2 regions of the Companilactobacillus zhachilii genome follow, and region 2 is predicted to be linked to the other one. Evidence: riboswitches for the same ligand, from Rfam matches in the RefSeq annotation. Region 2 holds a riboswitch; the other holds the start of a gene.
What was found. A riboswitch is a leader RNA that binds a small molecule or an ion and turns the genes downstream of it on or off. The one in region 2 is predicted to bind lysine.
Positions count from the first base shown of each region.

Region 1: linked by a shared signal. The riboswitch ahead of lysA (diaminopimelate decarboxylase) and the one ahead of D1B17_RS02590 (amino acid permease) in region 2 are both predicted to bind lysine.

Region 1 is NZ_CP031933.2:961,393-968,044, reverse strand. It holds gene D1B17_RS04280 (aminotransferase class I/II-fold pyridoxal phosphate-dependent enzyme) at 1-61, opposite strand, end outside; gene dapB (4-hydroxy-tetrahydrodipicolinate reductase) at 272-1,045, opposite strand; gene dapA (4-hydroxy-tetrahydrodipicolinate synthase) at 1,057-1,926, opposite strand; gene D1B17_RS04265 (N-acetyldiaminopimelate deacetylase) at 1,927-3,084, opposite strand; gene dapD (2,3,4,5-tetrahydropyridine-2,6-dicarboxylate N-acetyltransferase) at 3,087-3,791, opposite strand; gene lysA (diaminopimelate decarboxylase) at 3,807-5,090, opposite strand; lysine riboswitch at 5,168-5,349, opposite strand; gene D1B17_RS04250 (aspartate kinase) at 5,496-6,652, shown strand, end outside.
Region 2 is NZ_CP031933.2:590,749-597,400, forward strand. It holds gene D1B17_RS02565 (SLAP domain-containing protein) at 1-395, shown strand, start outside; gene D1B17_RS02570 (TetR/AcrR family transcriptional regulator) at 463-1,110, opposite strand; gene D1B17_RS02575 (hypothetical protein) at 1,186-1,455, opposite strand; gene D1B17_RS02580 (hypothetical protein) at 1,707-2,336, opposite strand; gene D1B17_RS02585 (helix-turn-helix domain-containing protein) at 2,342-3,226, opposite strand; lysine riboswitch at 3,308-3,504, shown strand; gene D1B17_RS02590 (amino acid permease) at 3,683-5,131, shown strand; gene serS (serine--tRNA ligase) at 5,757-6,652, shown strand, end outside.

The DNA of each region.
Region 1 (6,652 bases), 370 kb from region 2:
TACCCATAGGGGCAATTGTTTCATTTACTACATCTTTAACTGATGAATCTAATTCTGGCATTCTTCAACACTCCTTAAAAATTAATGTAATTTAATAATATAACAAATCCAATCAAAATATTAGATTTTTTGTAATCTTTTTAAATATTTTCTCAATTTGTGAAATGGTATAAATTTAAAAAATCGCAACTAAGACTGATATGAAACTAAATACGTCTAATCAAGCGACTAAACCTCACAAATTTCACACAAACTTTCATTTGAATAATTCCTAAATAATTTGTTCCAAGCCAATAACCAAGTGATCCTGTTGCATTACTTCGTGAATAGCTAGTTTTACACCTGTCATAAAACTTTGACGGTCGGTCGTACTTTGAGAAATAGTTAAGGTTTCACCTACGCCACCAAAGATAACCTCTTCATCGGCAACAAATCCTGGCAAACGTAAAGCATGAATTTTTGTCCCATGATAATCACCGCCACGCGTACCTAAAGGATCATCATCACTATGTTGAATTTGATTATGTCCTCTGGCTTGATAAATCAAGCGTGCTGTATTTAAAGCGGTTCCTGATGGTGCATCAAGTTTATCTTCATGATGCTTTTCAATAATTTCCGATTCGGCGAAATACTTAGCTGCCACTTGTGCGAATTTCATCATCAAAACTGCTGACAAACCAAAATTAGAGGCAATAATTCCACCAAGATTTTTTTCATCAGCCATTTTTTTCAATTCTGAAGTTTGTGATTCACTCATACCACTAGTTCCAATAACGGGACGAATTCCATGTTCAATCGCAAATTTAGTATTATCAAATACTGCACCAGGAATCGAAAAATCAATCCAAATATCCGCAGAAATATCAATTTCAGTTAATTTATTAAAAATTTTCACATTTTTATTCAAACCATATGATTGTGGATCAAGGTCTGTAACTACCGGATTAAATCCCGCTACTAATTCCATGTCATCAGAATCAGAGACCATTTTGACTGCTTTTTGTCCCATTGAACCACTAAAACCAGAAATTATAACTCTTATCATCAAAAAACTCCTTAAATATCTAAGATTTTAAACAATTTATCTTGTTCTGCCTTATCTAACGGCAAAATAGGCAAGCGACAACTACCAACTTGATAGCCAGTCCGGTTCAAGGCCGCTTTAACTGGTGATGGAGATGGATACATGAAAAGTGCATTCATCTTAGGTGTCAATTGACGTTGAATCTTACCAGCAATTTGATAATTACCTTCAGTAAGTGAGCGGTACATTTCAGTCATTTCGTTACCATAAATATGTGATGCCACTGAGATAACACCATTAGCACCAATTACTTTGGCAAAGAGTGCTTGGGCATCTTCACCGCTGAAAACAACAAAATCATCATCAGTATGTTCAACGATATATTCCAAATCTTCCAAAGTATTACACTGCTTAACACCTGCAATATTACGATTTTTCGACAGCTTGACGACCGTTTCCTTTTCCATTAAGACTCCGGTTCGACCAGGAATGTTATAAATCATTATTGGTAAATGAGAATTTTTAGCTACCGTTTCAAAGTGTGCAATCATCCCGCGTTGGTTAGGCTTGTTGTAATAAGGCACAACTACTAATGCCATATCAATACCATCAATTTGGGCCAACTTATGAATGAAATCAATTGTTCCGGCTGTACTATTGCTACCAGCTCCAGCAATGATTGGTACACGTCCTGCAACAATTTTGACAAATTTTTGATATAAAGTTAATTTCTCATCTTCCGATAACGTTGGCGTTTCACCAGTAGTTCCACCAATAACAAAGCCCTGACTTCCAGTCGATAATAAGTGCTCCGTCAGTTTAGTCAGCGCCGAATAATCAATCTGATCATTATCATCAAATGGCGTAATAATCGCTGTCATTAAATCAATCGCATCATCCATTTACTTTTCCTCCAAATTCATTCGATAGTTTAAAAAACCAACCATCGCATCAATTCCTTTTTGAATAGCTGCTTCATTCGGTAGGAAATCTGCTGAGTGAAGTGCCCCTTTACTTTCGACACCGAGCCAAAACATGGTCCCAGGAATTTTATTAATCAAGTAACCAAAATCTTCCCCAGTCATCTTTGGTTCCGTTTCTTCAAAATCAACTTTTTTATTTTCTTTCATATAATTGATAAATCGTTTCGTCAAAGATGGATTATTTTCAACAGGATAATAACCACCTTGATTGTATTCAATCTCAATTCGACAATTGAAGGATTTTTCCAACCCCTTCGCAATTTCAACAATTCTTTGGCGAATAAATTCAATCATATCTTGCGTTAAACCACGAATCGTTCCTTCAATACGCGCCTCACCGGCAATGACATTGCGAATCACTCCAGCGTCCATTTTTCCAAAAGTTATCACACCACATTTAATTGGATCAATACTTCGAGAAATTACCGTCTGAACTTGATTGATAAAATTAGCTGCAATGACAATCGCATCGTTAGCCAAATGAGGATAAGCGGCGTGACCACTTTTACCATGAATTATAACGTTAACTTCAGTCGTACCAGCAAAAAGTGTCCCTTCACGACAACCAATAACACCTGTCTTCAACAAAGGATTGTCATGCAAGCCATAAAATTCATCGACCTTAAATTTGCCGCTAAACGCTCCCAGATCATAAGCAACCTTTCCACCGCTGTCACTTTCTTCAGCTGGTTGAAAAAAGAATACTAAATTATCTTTTGGTTGATGTTCACTAAAATAATTGAGGATTCCTAAGGCTACCGTCGTATGCAAATCATGACCACAAGCATGCATTACTCCAGGATTCGTTGAAGCATAACTTAAACCATTCTTCTCCGTCACCGGTAAAGCATCCATGTCACAACGATATCCAATATTTCTTTGTGGATCAGTTCCTTTAACCAACACCAACAGAGCAGTTGGTAGTTCTGGTAGCTCTTTAATTTCCAAATTGGTTTGAGAAAATGATTGAATCACTTGTAAAACATACTCATGTGTTTTGACTTCTTGCATTGCTAACTCGGGAATCGAGTGTAAATGTCGTCTAATCTGGATCAATTGGTCACTTGATAATGTCATGTCTATAACTTCCTTAAAGTACTCTCAATTTGCGTTTTATCAGTCGTCTTTTGATCTTTCACTTTAAGAACCCTTGCAGGAACACCAGCAACAACAGCTCCTGGAGCAACATCTTTAGTAACGATAGCACCAGCGCCAACGACCGCATCGTCACCTACTTGAACACCTTCCAAAACAACGGCATTAGCACCGACGATTACGTTATTTCCAACTCTTACAGGTTGAGCGGAGGCTGGCTCTACCACACCGGCCAAAACGGCATTAGCACCAATATGGGAATTTTCACCAACAATAGCACGGCCACCTAAAACAGCTCCCATATCAATCATTGTTTTAGCGCCAATTTCAGCACCGATATTGATAACGGCACCCATCATTATAACGGCGTTATCACCGATTTCTACTTTGTCACGAATGATAGCACCAGGTTCAATCCGTGCATTGATGTGATTAATATCTAACATTGGTACCCCAGTATTTTGACCATCATTTTCGACATAATAATCAGTTAAGTTATTAGCTTTTAAAATCGGTTCAATAACTTTAAAATCACCAATAATAATTGCTAGATCATTACTCTTAAAAATATGAATTGCTGAAGGAAATTGAATTTGTGAAACATCCCCTTGCAGATAAACTTTTACCGGCGTAGTTTTCTTCGAGTTTCCTATATAATTGATAATTTCTTGTGCATCCATTTTTGTCATCAAAATTTCCTCCAATTAATAATCCAAGTCTAAACTAAGTAAATCTGAATAAGTTTCACGTTTAACAACTAATTTATCATGACCATTTTCCACAAAAACGACTGCTGGTCTTGGATTGCGATTGTAGTTCATTGCCATCGAGTATCCATAAGCACCAGTATCAAGAACGGCCAAGATGTCACCCGCTTTAGTAGCAGGTAAAGGTTGTTTATCAATCAAAATGTCACCTGACTCACAATACTTACCAGCAATATGAGCTGTCTCAACAATTGGCTGATCCATCTTATTAGCTACCACCGCTTCATACTTGGCTTGATACAAAGCTGGTCTGATGTTGTCACCCATACCACCATCAACGGCAACATAAGGCGTTAAATTTGGAATATCTTTTCGTGAACCGATTGTATAAAGTGTATAGCCAGCCGGACCTACAATTGAACGTCCCGGTTCGATCCAGATTTCTGGGACCTTATCACAGTCACTCTTTAATTCATCAGCAATTTGTTGAATAAATTTTTGCGCGGTAATTGGATCATCATCTTCGGTATAGCTAATACCAAAACCGCCTCCGAGGTTTAATACTTCGGGCCAGTAATTAAATTCTTGCTTAAAATCTTTGGCAATGGCAATCATCTTTTTAGCCAACATGACAAATCCTTGTGTACCAAAGATTTGTGAACCGATATGAGCGTGGATTCCTAAAAGATTCATATTTTCATCTTCTAAAACTAACTGCATGGCTTTTTTAGCTTGACCAGATTCAACATCAAAACCAAATTTGCTATCCGTCTGACCAGTCTGATCATATTTGTGAGTATGGGCGGAAATACCTGGCGTCAATCGCAACATAACGTTAATTTTTTCATGGTCTGTTTTTAAAATACGTGATAATAAGTCAATTTCATGAAAATTATCTAACATAATTACTCCGACATGATTTTGAACTGCCATAACTAACTCTTCGAAAGTTTTATTATTGCCATGAAAACTAATCTTGTCACTAGGAAAGCCGGCTGCCAAGGCTGTTTGTAATTCACCACCGGAAACAACGTCAATATGAACAGCTTCTTGTTTCATTACTTGGTAAATTGCCTTAACGGCGAAAGCCTTACTAGCATAACTAATTTGATAATGTAGTCCTGCATTCTCAAAAGCAGATTTAAATTTTCTTATTTGGTCACGGATACTAGAAACATCAAATACATACAAAGGTGTGCCATATTTTTTTGCTAAATCAACACTGTCGACTCCACCTATCATCAAATGTCCATTCTTGCTCTTTAAATCATCTGTAATCATAATATTCTCTCCTTTACCAAATAAAAAAAGACCTCTTTGCTTAATAACAAAGAGATCCATAAACAATCTGCATCAATTTTGTCATAAGCTCAACGTGACCGACCATTAGCCACGACAGTTCGTATCCTCTTATTAATACGCCCCAGCTTATTAAATGCTGCAACATTTAACGCTTCGGCAACCTTCCCTTTCAATGAGTTCAAAGCTCTTACAGAAGCTCTCCCATTTACTGATGTTGATTGCGACCTCTTTTATTGATACTAAGATTATAACAGCACTCATAATTCGTCAAGTAATATTAATAAATTTCTCATTTTTAAACAAAAATAATATATTTTTCTTGTTATAACAACAAAAAATGATACACTCATCATTAAAAACTATTTAATTTTAGAGGTGTATTGTATGAAGGTCGTTAAGTTTGGGGGCAGTTCCCTCGCCACTGGAGAACAGTTTGAGAAGGTCATTAATATCGTCAGTGATGACTTTGAAAGAAAGGTTATTGTAACCTCTGCTCCAGGAAAACGTTTCACAGGCGATACTAAAGTTACTGATTTATTAATTGAGTACGCAAATGCAGTTATTGAGAATGTTGATTCCACAAACATTGTCAAAGAGATTATCTCAAGATACCGTGAAATAAGCGACCATTTTAAACTCGATGGTTCCGTTATTAAACTTCTAAAAGATAAATTAGTTAATCTTACTAAAACAAACTTTGTTGATGAAAAATATTTAATGGCAGCGTTCAAAGCACACGGGGAACTTCTCAACGCCATCCTCTTAAATTCCGTCCTAAATGCACAAGGAATCAAGTCAGTTTTCATTGATCCAAAAGATGCCGGGATTATTGTTCATGGTCAACCTAACGATGCTGATATTTCACCAGAAACTTACCTTAATTTAGATAAATTACAATTACCCAACGATGCCAAAGTAGTTTTTCCTGGTTTCTTTGGTTACAGTCAAGATGGAAGTATTTATACTTTCTCACGTGGTGGATCAGACATTACTGGCGCCCTACTTAGTCGAGGTTTGCACGCTGATTTATACGAAAACTTTACCGATGTTGATGCCATTTATGCAGCTAACAACCATGTTGTTAAACATCCACAAGCCATCAAAAAAATGTCCTATCGAGAAATGCGTGAACTTTCATATGCCGGTTTTTCAGTTTTCCAAGATGAAGCAATCATTCCCGCTGTGAAAGGACAAGTACCTGTCAACGTTAAAAATACTAACAATCCTAGCGCTGAAGGAACTTTGATTGTGCCGGAACAATTCCTCTTTAATCCTTCTAATCAAATTACCGGAATTGCCTGTTCAAAACGCTTTTCGGCATTATATATCCACCGCTATTTGTTGAATAAAGAAGTTGGTTTTACTTTGAAACTACTCCAAATTTTTTATAAATATAATATTTCATACGAACATATGCCATCTGGTATTGATGACTTAACTGTTATTTTTGATCGTAGTAAACTTGATAAAACAACTATCAAACACCTTTGCCACGACGTTAAAGAAATCCTTCAACCTGATTATTTGGAATGGATCGATGA
Region 2 (6,652 bases):
TAGAAGATACGATTGCCACCTATACTGAGAAACCAGATGTAAAAGTATATGATTATGATGGTAATCTAATAACTGATCGTAAATTAGCATCAGGCAGCAATTGGTATACAGATGAGTTAATGCAATTAAATGGTACTAAGTATTATCGTGTTGCCACAAATCAATGGGTTAAAGCTAGTGATATTTATCTTTACTATAATAGAACAACCAAAGTTCGTGTTAATTCAGATACACTTGCTGAATTAGTTACTGATGAAGGTAAAGCAGTTACTGATCGTGCATTGCAGAAATCAAGCAATTGGTATACTGATGAATATAAATATATTAATGATATTAAGTATTATCGTGTAGCAACAAATGAATTTGTAAGTACAAATGATGTTCAAGAATATTAATAAACAATTATCAAAAAAACACTGAAGCCTGATTTTTCAGACTCCAGTGTTTTTCTATCAACAGAATTTATCTATCAGGGGTCAAACCCTTAACAATAAAGTCCGTCACATGTTCTATTTCCAAAGATTCGTTCCACTTATTCGGGTCAACGATAATATAATGTTGAATCAAGTATCCTAAAATATTTGCGGCGAGAAATCTGAAAATCTCGAGATTGTCCCAATCAATCAGTAGATTTTTGGCTTTTAAGAAATCTAGCACCGTATTGAACTGTTTAAAGGATTTTTTAGGAATACTCTCAATCAAACGATCATGAATATGTTGATCGTAGATAAACTCATTCAAAAAAATCTTCATTATTTTATGGTTAGACTTAAATAAGCCGATACGCTCATTAATCATAGTTGTTAAGAAAAATTTCAAATTGAGACTGCCATCTTGGTAAGCAGTACGAGAAAATTGTTCAAAATCCTGGGGTAGGATCTTATGAGTCAATGGAGTTAAGATGGCCATCAACAACTCTTCCTTGTTCTTAAATTTACGAAAAATGCTACCTTCAGAAACACCGGCATGTTCAGAAATTTCTTTGGTTGAGGTATTAGCATAGCCTTGTTCGGAAAAAAGATCGATGGCTGATTGGAAAATCAATTTTTGTTTCGGCGTCAGTTTTTCTATATTTTCTGATCCACGATAAATATCATATTGATTTTCCATATGCAGTACCTCTTTTTTATTGATAGTTCCATTCTATCCTAAACGGAACGCAAGAGGTAGACTTCAAAAATTTCTTTAAGCATGTTTCATGTTGCTATTGTTTCTGTAGCCAAAGTAGAATTGAACGATGGCTAAAACAATATTGACGTAGTTCAAAATATTGAACCATGTATCAATGCCACTAACTTTAGCGACACCGAAGTATACCCAAAATCCCACAATAACGGCAACGACGTTGATCCAAGCAAAAGTCTTTTGTAGATTTTGGTTGTCAGTTGCGAACCACATCCAGATGACATTAATAATGAACCAAATTGCTAAAATCCAAAACATTGTTGTAAACATAATATCCTCTCCTTTGTACGATAGTGAGTACTCACTATCAATTTACAATTACGATTATAGTTCTAACTTTTTAAAATGCAACAAAAAAAGTGATTTTTGGACAAAATTATTGTTGCCTTTAAATATGCAGCGTAAACATGGAACAAAACATAGCTTTTTCCGCTTAAAATAAATGACCCCAGCAATCCAAAATCGGATTACTGGGGCCATTTGCCTTAATGCTCGAAAGCTGAACATGTTTTGTCTCACTCTCAAGCTTTAAAGAGCTTTTTCTTTTTACTATTTTCAATTTTAGCTTTCATCTTCTGAACGTAAATTTGATTTAGCTGAATCAATAACCAAATATAATCAGGTCTCATAGATGAAATATCCCAAGAAATAACTTTCAAGTTACTAGGGTACTTCTTTTTTTCGATATCTAATGGAAGAACATCTAGTGATGTAATTAACACATCAACGTCTTCAAACGCATCATTTGGAACAATTTCCACAAATTTTAAAGTGCTGATATTACGTAGAACAACTTCTGAAGCCTGGTTACCGGGATCAATCAAAACTTTGACCTTAATAATATCTTCAGCTCTAATGGTTGAAATATAACTAGGTAGAATTTGATAAAGGTTTCTAGAAATCAATTCGGCAGCGTTATAAATCCCCGGAAATTCATTTTGATCGACATTAGAAAAGAACGTATAAATATCCTTGTAAAGGTCTGTATATGTATCTTCAGGATTGGTGTCATACATTGTATCTAAATGCATGAGGGAGTAAGGCGCCATGATGTAATAAAAGACAATATCACGAGTAACGTAAGTCATGATGTGTTTCAAGGTTCTTTGGTTATGGTAGACCGCCATATCATCGTTATAGTGTTCCTTCAAGAAATCTATAAAGTGATAAACGAGCGCATAGAACTTAGGGTTGATTCGGCGTTGGCGTTGATTGGTTCTTCAAAGGCTTTGTCACTTGGTTGAAACGCCGTTTTACGGAATAAGTTTACTAACTTATTTTCATTATCCAAAGCACTGACGGGTACGATGGGATAATCTTCATGTGTCAAAATATCTTCACCTAGTGTTTGATCACCGAACACGTCGCTATAATATGGTAAGTCTTCGATGTAGTTACGTTTGATTAAACGAATTCTAGAAATTGCTAGGAAGTATTTAAATTGAAAGTGAACAATCGGATTATTGAAGGTGATTCCGGTCCGACCAATAATTTGGTCAATTGAAGATTCTTGAATCAAGCCAAAAGGCCATTCTTGCCCGTGATAGATGTACCAGTAAACGTAGTAAGACATCCAACGGATATTCTTTTCGTTCCCCTTGATTTCAAGTGTTGAGTTAGAAATCTTGAGACCAAAGTTTTTAAGAAAAGCACGGAATTTTGCCATTCGCCGATTAAGCGTAGATTTACTAGTGAAGTGTTCATTACTAAAGTTTTCAAACGATGGGTTAGCACTTGTCAGGCCGTAATTGAAAGCTTGGAAAACGACTGAATTTTTCACCAAAAACAAACGGTAAGTGTCAATGGCAATTTTTGTAAAATCAATCGACTCGATTTTGGTATCACTAGGGTCAATATCGGGAGCAACCTCAGCCAAGTCTTCCAGCAGTGCTTGGAAAATGTTATAAGTTTTTTGGTATGTGAATTGCAGTTTGCTACTAATATTACTTAAGTTTACTTCACGAGGAGGTAATGATTTTATAACTGTAAGCATGCGGTATTTCTCAACGTCTTGCTTAACTAAGAAAATTTGCTCTAACATTTGTCTTCCCCCGGAAATGTTAAATTAATAATATACTAAACACTACTTGATACTATCTTAACATTTATTTATAATGTTTTGTAATCAGATAGAGGTGCAATCTTTATTATTAGTATTTTGGAGTGCGGATAGGGTACTTTGAAAAAATATGAAAGGAAAGTTTGCCGAAGTCAGTTATTCCTACTAAATAACTTGATTGGGCCATTGCTTAACAGGTGATGGACTGTCGTTTTATAGAACATTGAGAACAAGTAAACTTCCGACGATTTACCTAGTTTCCCAAATGATACACAATTTTTGTGTGCAATTTGGGAAGCTTTGTAAACCTAAAAAGTTTATCGTTTAATATTTTTGTAAAACGTTGAGCTATTGATTAATGGGATAATTATAATCCTTATTGTCGGTAGTTCCTCTGATAATAAGGATTTTTTTTATGTCCAAAAAGGGGAATTAGAGATGGAAAATAATGATGTGAATAGGTCGTTGAAAACGCGCCATTTGTCAATGATTGCACTTGGTGGGTCGATTGGAACGGGCTTGTTTGTTGCAAGTGGTTCTTCGATTTCAACAGCTGGACCAGGAGGGGCCTTGATAGCTTATGTGGCTATCGGAATTATGGTTTACTTCCTGATGACTAGTTTGGGGGAAATGGCAACATATATGCCAGTTTCTGGGTCTTTTGCAACATATGCAACAAAATTTATTGATCCGGCTTTCGGTTTTGCGCTTGGTTGGAATTATTGGTTCAACTGGGCGATTACTTTGGCGGTCGATTTATCCACAATTTCTTTAGTTGTTAAGTATTGGTTTCCAAGTTGGACGTCGTGGAAAATTAGTTTGACGTTCATGATTGTTTTATTAGTAATTAATTTTATTTCTGTTGGTTCATTTGGTGAGACAGAATATTGGTTGTCATCAATTAAAGTAACCGCCGTAATTATTTTCTTAATTTGCGGTATTTTAACTATTATGGGTATTTTAGGCGGACATGGTTCCGTTGGTTTTTCAAACTATACTTATAAACATGCACCTTTCGTTGGTGGGGTTCCTGCCATCCTAAGTGTCTTCGTTGTTGCTGGGTTCTCGTTTCAGGGGACTGAGTTGATCGGTATTACGGCCGGTGAGTCAGCAACGCCTGAGAAGAGTATTCCGAAGGCTATCAAACAAGTTTTCTGGAGAATTCTGTTGTTCTATATTTTATCAATCGCCGTTATTGGTGCCTTGATTCCTTATACAAGTCCTAACTTGCTAGGGTCAGGTGCGGGTGATATTGCAATCAGTCCATTTACGATTGTCTTTAAGAAAGTCGGAATTCCTTTAGCTGCTGGAATTATGAATGCGGTTATTTTAACTTCAGTTATTTCAGCCGCTAACTCTGGACTGTATGCTGCCAGTCGGATGCTTTGGTCAATGAGTAAAAATGGCATGGCACCAAATGTCTTCCAAAAGACTAATGGTCGAGGCGTACCAGTCTTTTCACTACTATTAACAGCCTTAGTTGGAGGAATTGCCTTATTTACTAGTTTATATGGTGATTCATTCTATGAATTGTTAGTTGCTGCATCAGGTTTGACTGGTTTTATTGCTTGGTTAGGAATTGCCTTTTCACATTATCGTTTCAGAAAAGCCTATCTATATAAAGGCTACAGTTTGGATGATTTAAAATATAAGGCTAAGTGGTTCCCATTTGGTCCATTATTGGCCATTGTTCTAGGAATTATCATCATTTTGGGACAAGATGTTCGTTCAATGGTCGACTTCAATTTTGGCCGTCTGTTGATTAGTTATAGTGGCTTGATTATTTTGTTCGTCTGCTGGATTTATTACAAGATCAGATATAAGACAAAATTCTTGAAGCTAGAAGATATCGACGTTAAGGAAACCAAAAATGGTGGCCACTACTAGTTGATATTTGTTAAAAAGTAAATTATGATAAACAAAGAATATAAAAGCTAAGAGAGTGCCTACTCACAAAACCTTTCAGAGAGACGATGGTCGGTGGAAATCGTTATGGTTTTTATTCCAGCATTCTGGTAACGGGTAATGCCGTTCGGTTTGATCCGATAAAATCTGAAAGTGCAGTGTATTTTGTTATACGCTGAAACTGGGTGGTACCGCGAATGGTCGATTCGTCCCTTTATTGGGATGATTCGGCCATTTTTTTTGTTGTAGAGAGCGAAGACAGGGCGGTCAGCTCCCGAGCATTTTCGTAGCCATGCGAATTGCCCGCCGATTTTTGCGGGTGATTTGCATGGCTATGAAAAGCGGAAGGAGTTGCCCTGTCGTAGCTCGTTTTAGAGCCACTGCCTATATAATTGGGCTTTTGTAGGTAATTGCCTATTTAAACTCAAGGTTATTGTTGGTTTATATCTGCGGTGGCTTTAAAACGAGCTGCGGACGGCAGATTTCTGAGCTTTGCTACGCTTCCCAAGTTATGCACAAAAGCGGTGCATAACTCGTGAAGCTAGGCAAATATCAGAAATCTAAGCGCCGTCCTCCGCTCTCTAAAAATTAGGAGGAAAACTACAATATGTTAGACATGAAACTAATCAGAAAAGACCCTGATTACATCAAGAACAAATTAGCTTCACGTGGCGTTACTAGTGAAGAAATCGATGAATTACTTTCATACGATGAAAAGCGTCGTGAACTACTTGTTCAAACTGAAACTTTGAAGGAAAAGCGTAACAAGGTTTCTCAAGGTATTGCTACTAAGAAGCGTAACAAGGAAGATGCTTCTGATGAAATTGCTGCTATGAAACAAGTCGGGGCTGATATTAAAAAAATTGATGCTGATCTTGAAGAGGCTGAAGGTAAGATGAACTATATTCTTGTTCGTTTGCCTAATATTCCTGATGATTCTGTTCCAGTTGGTCCTGATGACAGTACTAACGTTGAAATTAGAAAAGTTGGCGCTATTCCTAAGGAAGGTTTCAAACCTCGTCACCACTGGGATATCGGTGAAGAACTAGGTATCTTAGACTTTGAACAAGCTACTAAGGTTGCTGGTTCACGTTTTGTTTACTATATCGGTATGGGTGCTCGTTTGGAACGTGCTGTTTATAACTTCATGTTGGATCAACACCAAAAAGAAGGTTATACAGAAGTAATTCCTCCATACTTGGTTAACAACAACGCTATGTTTGGTACAAGTCAATTCCCTAAGTTTACTGAAGATGTTTATACTGTCACAGTTGACGAAAATCCATTGACTTTGATTCCTACAGCCGAAGTTCCTTTGACTAACTACTTTGCCGACAAGATTTTAGATGAAAAAGACTTGCCTAAGTACGTTACAGCTCTAACACCATGTTTCCGTTCAGAAGCTGGTTCAGCTGGTCGTGATACTCGTGGTTTGATTCGTATGCACCAATTTAACAAGGTTGAAATGGTTAAAGTTTCAAAACCTGAAGAATCATACAACGA